One region of the Bradyrhizobium sp. LA2.1 genome, then DNA from elsewhere that is predicted to be linked to it. Evidence: riboswitches for the same ligand, from Rfam matches in the RefSeq annotation. Region 1 holds a riboswitch; the other holds the start of a gene.
What was found. Region 1 has a riboswitch for glycine ahead of ABIB95_RS08735 (D-amino acid dehydrogenase). Riboswitches for the same ligand answer to the same signal wherever they lie in the genome.
Positions count from the first base shown of each region.

Region 1 (3,411 bases):
ATGAAGGAGAGCGCGCAGGTCGGCAGGATGATGCGTTCGAAGAACGGTCCAAAGCCGTTGAAGATGCTGCGGAAGCCCTGCACCGGCACCCAGCGCAGGTCGATCGCGAAGACCTCGATCAGGAGATAGCCGACCACGAACACCGGCACGGAGAAGCCGAGCACGGAGAGGCCCATCACGAAACGGTCGATCCAGGTGCCGTGCTTCCATGCCGCGATGACGCCCAGGGGCACGGCGACGATGACGGCGAGAATGATTGTCGACAGCGCGATCGAGATCGACGGCTCGACGCGCTGGCTGATCATCTTCATGACTGGCAGGTTGGAGATCAGCGACGTCCCGAGATCGCCGTGCAGCAGCTTGTTCACCCAGGTGATGAATTGCACGATCAGCGGCTCGTTGAGGCCGAGCGAGTCGCGGATGCGTTCCAGCCGTTCCGGCGTCGCGTTATCGCCGGCGAGAATGGCGGCGGGATCGCCCGGCGTCAGCCGCAGCAGCAGGAAGACGAACAGCGCGACGACGCCCATCACGGGCACCGCGGCCAGAACGCGGCGAATGAGATAACCTAGCATGCACCTATCTCCGGCTGCGGAACTTGTGGGGCCGAGAGGCCCCCGTGGAATCGGTTCTGTCTATCATGCACGCCTGTCACTCGGGCTGGAAAGCCGGCCGGAGAAGCCGACCTTTCGGGGCAAATTGTGTGCCAAGGGCAGGGCGGTCGCAAGAGGCCGCCGAGCCTCCGATATCGGCCACTCAGGATGCATGGCGGAACTCGCGCTCAACCCTGAGTGAGGGTGCGGTCGGCGGTGCGTTGAGCCCGCGCCAGCCGTCGATGGTCCCGGCAATCATCTGTGCGGTCGCCGCCGACAAGGTCCAGCCGAGATGGCCGTGGCCGGTGTTGAAGAACACGCCCGGCATCCGTCCTGCGCGCACCACGGGCATCATGTTAGGCATCATCGGCCGCAGCCCGGCCCAGGGCACGACCTTGGACGTTTCGACGCCGGGGAAGTTGCTGCGCACCCAGTCGACCAGCGGCTGCACGCGGTCGGCGCGGATGTCGCGGTTGAAGTCGTTGAATTCGGCGGTACCTGCGACGCGGAAACGATCGGCGCCGAGCCGGCTGGTGACGATCTTGGCGGCTTCGTCGAGCAAGCTCACGGTCGGCGTCGCATTGCGGCTTGCGGCAGTGTCGAGCTGCACGGTGATCGAGTAGCCCTTTACCGGATAGACGTTGACGCGCTCGTCGAGCAGGGCGGCGAAGTGGCGGCTGGCCACACCGGCGCAGACCACGACGCCATCAGCCTTCAGCATGCCGCGCGCGGATGCGACAGCATCACTGGCCGAAAGATCAGCCCAGCCGATGACAAAGCCGCCACCTGCCTGGGCAATGGAATCGATGTTGGCTTCGTGGATAAAGGTCGCGCCGCGCCGCTTGCAGGCTTCCGCAAGCCCGCGCGTGAACTTGTGGATATCGCCGGTGGCATCCGACGGCGTGTAGAAGCCGCCAAAATAGTCCTTGCGCAGCGTCGGCTCGATGGCGCGGATCTCCTCCGGCGTCACCGGGCGGCGATCGAGCCCGCCTTCCTTCAGCAGCGCATTGACCTGCAGGCCGGATTCAAAACCCTTCTTGTCGTGATAGATGTGCAGGATGCCGCGGCGTTCGAGATCGAAGTCGATGCCTTCGCGCTCCGCGATCTCGAACAGATGCTTGCGGGCTTCGATCGCGAGCCGCGTGGTCTGAACCGTGTTGGCGCGGTAGTTGCCGATGTTGGCGACGAACTCGCTCATCCACGAATATTTGTGCCAGTTCGGCCGCGGGTTCATCAGCAGCGGCGCATCGCGCCGGAACATCCAGCGCAGGCCTTTCAGGATCGTGGCGGTGCTGTTCCAGACTTCGGCATTGCTGGCGGAGAGCTGTCCGCCATTGGCGAAGGAGGTCTCCATCGCGGCGTAGCGGTGCTTGTCGAGCACCGTCACCTTGTATCCGCGTTCAAGCAGGGCATAGGCGGTCGTTACGCCGGTGATGCCGGCGCCGATGATGGCGATATGGGTCATGGCAGGTTCGGGGCTCCCGTGAGTTAGAGTCGGCTAACCGCCGGCCAAAGGCCGTTGGCGGCGCCCCATCTGTCACGGTTACCTGAGAGCTTGATCCGGCGCGGACCTCGGCGAGGTCAGCTCCGGACTATCCCCTTCGGTGGACGTCACGACCACATTGGCCGTGCCGCCTCTCTCCAGATCGTCCTGACGATACGGTCCTTTTGCCTGAGAGTTTCCGGGGCGGTTGCTCCGTCGGCGCCGCAACGAAAGCCTGAACTCTCGTTGCGATCTCTCCCGCATCGTCGCGTGGACAATCGAGCAGTACGATGCGCCTCATTTTTAGACAAGGCTAAATTTAAACCGCGACTGCCAACGCATTGTGCAGTGCGAAGGCTGCGTCGTCAGTCGAGCGTCGCCAGCAAGCCGGCCATCAGGCGCCCGCGTTCAACTAGGCTCTCGACCTCGATGAACTCCTCGAGCGTGTGGCCGTTGCCGCCGCGCACGCCGAGGCCGTCGAGCGTCGGGATGCCCATCGCGCCGGTAAAGTTGCCGTCGGAGCCGCCGCCAGAGCTCGCATGCGGCAGCTCAGTGCCGAGCGACTTGGCGATGCCGCGCGCCTTTTCATACAGCGCCATGGTGCCGGCATCGGGCTCCCATACGGGGCGCGTGACGCCGCGCGTCACCTTGAACGTGACATCATTGGTCGTGCCCGACAGCGCCAGCATCCGCTCGACGCCGCGGTCGAGATCGGCCTGGCGCTTGGCCATGGACAGCGCCTCGCCGGTGGCGGTCGTGGCAACGCAATTGACCCATTGTCCGCCGTGCACGACGCCGACCGAGAAGGTGCAATCCTCCGTCGTCATCGCGTCGATGGCGAGGATCTGCCGCGCCATCTCGCGGATCGCCGAGCGTCCGGCCGACAATGTCGCGCCGGCATGGCTCGGCCGGCCCGTCGCTTCCAGATTGAACCGCGCGATGGCGTAACGTCCGGTGGTGACACCGTTGTCGGCGCGGCCCGGTTCGGGCACCAGCACATATTTGTTGCGCGCGGCTTCCGCCTCGATGATGTCGCGCGTCGAGGGCGTGCCGACTTCCTCGTCGGGCGTAAACAGCACGGTGATCGGCAGCGGCGTGGTGAAGGACGCACGTGCCAGCTGCCGGATCGCTTCCAGCGAGAGATAGTTGCCACCCTTCATGTCGTAGATGCCGGGGCCGTAGCACTTGTTGCCGTCGCGCCGCCATTTCAGCTTCTCGATGGTGCCGACCGGGTGGACGGTATCCATGTGGCCGGCGATCAGGATGCCCGGCTCGCCCTGTTTCGGATGCGGGAAGCGCGCGCGGATCACGCCGCCAAAGCCCTGTCGGCCGCCGATG
Region 1 covers NZ_JBEPQI010000004.1:171,933-175,343, reverse strand. The annotation lists gene ABIB95_RS08740 (ABC transporter permease) at 1-572, opposite strand, end outside; gene ABIB95_RS08735 (D-amino acid dehydrogenase) at 754-2,055, opposite strand; glycine riboswitch at 2,123-2,237, opposite strand; glycine riboswitch at 2,241-2,344, opposite strand; gene ABIB95_RS08730 (M20/M25/M40 family metallo-hydrolase) at 2,439-3,411, opposite strand, start outside.

Region 2 (3,411 bases), 160 kb from region 1:
GCTCGCCGCTCTCCACGGTGCCGACGTGGACGAAGAGATCGCCGAGCTTCTTCTGCGTGTCGGTGACGCGGAACTTGATGCCGCCTTCGCCGCTGAGCACGCCGGTGTCGCCGACCTGGCCGCCGGACTCCGCGTAGAACGGCGTCTGGTTGAGCACGATCGCGCCGGTCTCGCCGGCCTTGAGGCTCGCGGTTTCCTGTCCGTCCTTCACCAGCGCGGAGACCACGCCTTCGGCGCTCTCGGTCTCATAGCCCAGGAATTCGGTGGCCCCGAGCTTCTCGCGCAGCGGAAACCAGATCGCTTCGGAAGCCGCCTCGCCCGAACCCTTCCAGGACTCGCGCGCCTTGGCCTTCTGGCGCTCCATCGCGTCGGTGAACGAAGCTTGATCCACGCCGATGCCGCGCGACTTCAGCGCGTCCTGCGTCAGATCCAGCGGGAAGCCGTAGGTGTCGTACAGCGTGAAGGCGACGTCGCCGTCGAACATGTCGCCTTTCTTCAGGGACGCGCTCTTCTCGTCGAGGATGGCAAGGCCGCGCACCAGCGTCTTGCGGAAGCGGGTCTCTTCCAGCCGCAGCGTTTCCTCGATCAGGTTTTCCGCGCGCATCAGGTCGGGATAGGCCTGGCCCATCTCGCGGACCAGCGCCCAGACCAGGCGGTGCATCAGCGGCTCTTTCGCACCCAGCAGCTGCGCATGGCGCATCGCGCGGCGCATGATCCGGCGCAGCACATAGCCGCGGCCCTCGTTCGAGGGCAGCACGCCGTCGGCGACGAGGAAGGCCGAGGAGCGCAGATGGTCGGCGATGACGCGGAACGAGGCGACGGTCTGCTCGTTCGGCCCGCTGCCGAGCGCGGACGCGGTCGCGTCGATCAGATGGCGGAACAGGTCGGTCTCGAACACGCTGTCGACGCCCTGCATGATGCAGGCCATGCGCTCCAGCCCCATGCCGGTGTCGATCGAGGGACGCGGCAGATCCACGCGCTCCTCCTTCGTCACCTGCTCGTATTGCATGAACACGAGATTCCAGAATTCGAGGAAGCGATCGCCGTCCTCTTCCGGCGAGCCCGGAGGTCCGCCCCAGATGTGGTCGCCGCGGTCGATGAAGATCTCCGAGCACGGGCCGCACGGCCCGGTGTCGCCCATCGCCCAGAAATTGTCCGAGGTCGGGATGCGGATGATGCGGTCGTCGGAGAAACCCGCGATCTTCTTCCACAGCCCCGCCGCCTCGTCGTCGGTGTGGTAGACGGTGACGAGCAGCTTGTCTTTCTTGAGCCCGAACTCCCGCGTGATCAGGGTCCAGGCCAGCTCGATCGCGCGCTCCTTGAAATAGTCGCCGAACGAGAAATTGCCGAGCATCTCGAAGAAGGTGAGATGGCGCGCGGTGTAGCCGACATTGTCGAGGTCGTTGTGCTTGCCGCCGGCGCGCACGCATTTCTGCGACGTGGTGGCGCGCTGATAGGGCCGCTTCTCGACGCCGGTGAAGACGTTCTTGAACTGCACCATGCCGGCATTGGTGAACATCAACGTCGGATCGTTGCGCGGCACCAATGGCGAGGAGGACACGATCTCGTGGCCGTTCTCGGCGAAGAAGTTCAGAAAGGTCGACCTGATCTCGTTGACGCCGCTCATGTTCATCCAATCGGGTGTGCTTGGACCCGCGATACGCCATCCAAACCGGGCATTTGGGCTGATATCTGCGGGTCAAAGCGCTTTTAGACAAGGCCAGCTGCGCTGTCCAGAAACTGTGCAAGGAGATCAGTGAGTTGCCGCAGGCGCGCAATCCCGTTTGCAATCCCGTTGAAAGCCGCCAAGTGCGCGTTGACAGGCTTGGCCGGGCTGTGGTCTGTACCCATCTGTATCGTACGGCCACGTCGGGAGAGACCGGCTTTGGTGCCGGCGCCGAAGGAGCAACCGCCCCGGAAACTCTCAGGCAAAAGGACCGCGTGGCTTTGACGACATCTGGAAAGAGGCGCCGACGGGTATAGCCCGGACAGCGTCCGCCGACGGGATAATACTCTCAGGCACAGCGACAGATGGGGCTTCGACTGGTTGCTACCGGGGAATCGTCCCCGGGGAACCGCCGAGGGCCCCGTAATGCTTGCGCGCGACGACCAAGATTCCCTCAAACGTACGCCCCTTCACGGGCTTCATGTCTCCCTCGGCGGCAAGATGGTGCCGTTCGCGGGCTATGACATGCCCGTACAGTACCCCGCGGGCGTCCTGAAAGAGCACCTCCATACCCGTAGCCAGGCCGGCCTGTTCGACGTCTCCCACATGGGCCAGCTCGCGCTTCGGCCGAAGTCGGGCAAGGTCGAGGACGCCGCCCGCGCGCTGGAGCGGCTGGTGCCGCAGGACATCGTGGCGATCGCCCCGGGACGGCAGCGCTATGCCCAGTTCACCAATCCGGACGGCGGCATTCTCGACGATCTGATGGTCGCCAATTTCGGCGATCACCTGTTCCTGGTCGTCAACGCCGCCTGCAAGGAAGCGGACGAGGCGCATCTGCGCGCGCATCTCTCGGGCGACTGCATCATCGATTCGCTTCAAGACCGCGCCCTGATCGCGCTGCAGGGCCCGAAAGCGGAAGCGGTGCTGGCGAAATTGTGTGCAGAGGCGCCCTCCATGAAGTTCATGGACGCCGGTCCGCACAAGGTCGCCGGCCTCGACTGCTTCGTCTCGCGCTCCGGCTACACCGGCGAGGACGGGTTCGAGATTTCGGTCCCCGCGGCCGATGCCGAGCGCCTCGCCAAAACGCTGCTGGACAATCCCGATGTGATGCCGATCGGCTTAGGGGCCCGCGACAGCCTGCGGCTGGAAGCCGGGCTCTGCCTCTACGGCCACGACATCGACACCGCCACCACGCCGGTCGAGGCCGCGCTGGAATGGTCGGTGCAGAAGAGCCGCCGCAGCGGCGGCGCGCGCACCGGCGGCTTTCCCGGCGCCGATGCGATCCTCGCTCATTTCGATAACGGCGCGAGCCGCCGCCGGGTCGGCCTGCGCACGGAAGGCCGCGCGCCGGTGCGCGAGGGCGCGCTGCTGTTTGCGGATGACGCCGGCGGCGAGCCGATCGGAAAGGTCACCTCGGGCGGCTTCGGCCCGAGCCTGAATGCGCCGGTCGCGATGGGCTACGTGCCTACGGCATCGAGCGCGCTCGATACAAAACTCTTCGCCGAGGTGCGCGGCCAGCGGCTGCCGCTCACGGTCGCCGCCATGCCTTTCGTGAAAAACACCTACAAACGCTGAGGACAAGACAATGACCACGACGCTGTACACCTCCGACCACGAATGGCTGGCCATCGACGGCGACGTCGCCACCGTCGGCATCACCGACTACGCGCAGTCGCAGCTCGGCGACGTCGTGTTCGTCGAGCTGCCCAAAGCCGGCCGTGCCCTGAAGAAGGCGGAAGCCGCCG
Region 2 covers NZ_JBEPQI010000004.1:326,938-330,348, forward strand. The annotation lists gene alaS (alanine--tRNA ligase) at 1-1,627, opposite strand, end outside; glycine riboswitch at 1,861-1,949, shown strand; gene gcvT (glycine cleavage system aminomethyltransferase GcvT) at 2,093-3,241, shown strand; gene gcvH (glycine cleavage system protein GcvH) at 3,252-3,411, shown strand, end outside.
Region 2: it holds a riboswitch for glycine, as region 1 does, so the genes downstream of both, gcvT (glycine cleavage system aminomethyltransferase GcvT) here and ABIB95_RS08735 (D-amino acid dehydrogenase) in region 1, are expected to answer to the same signal.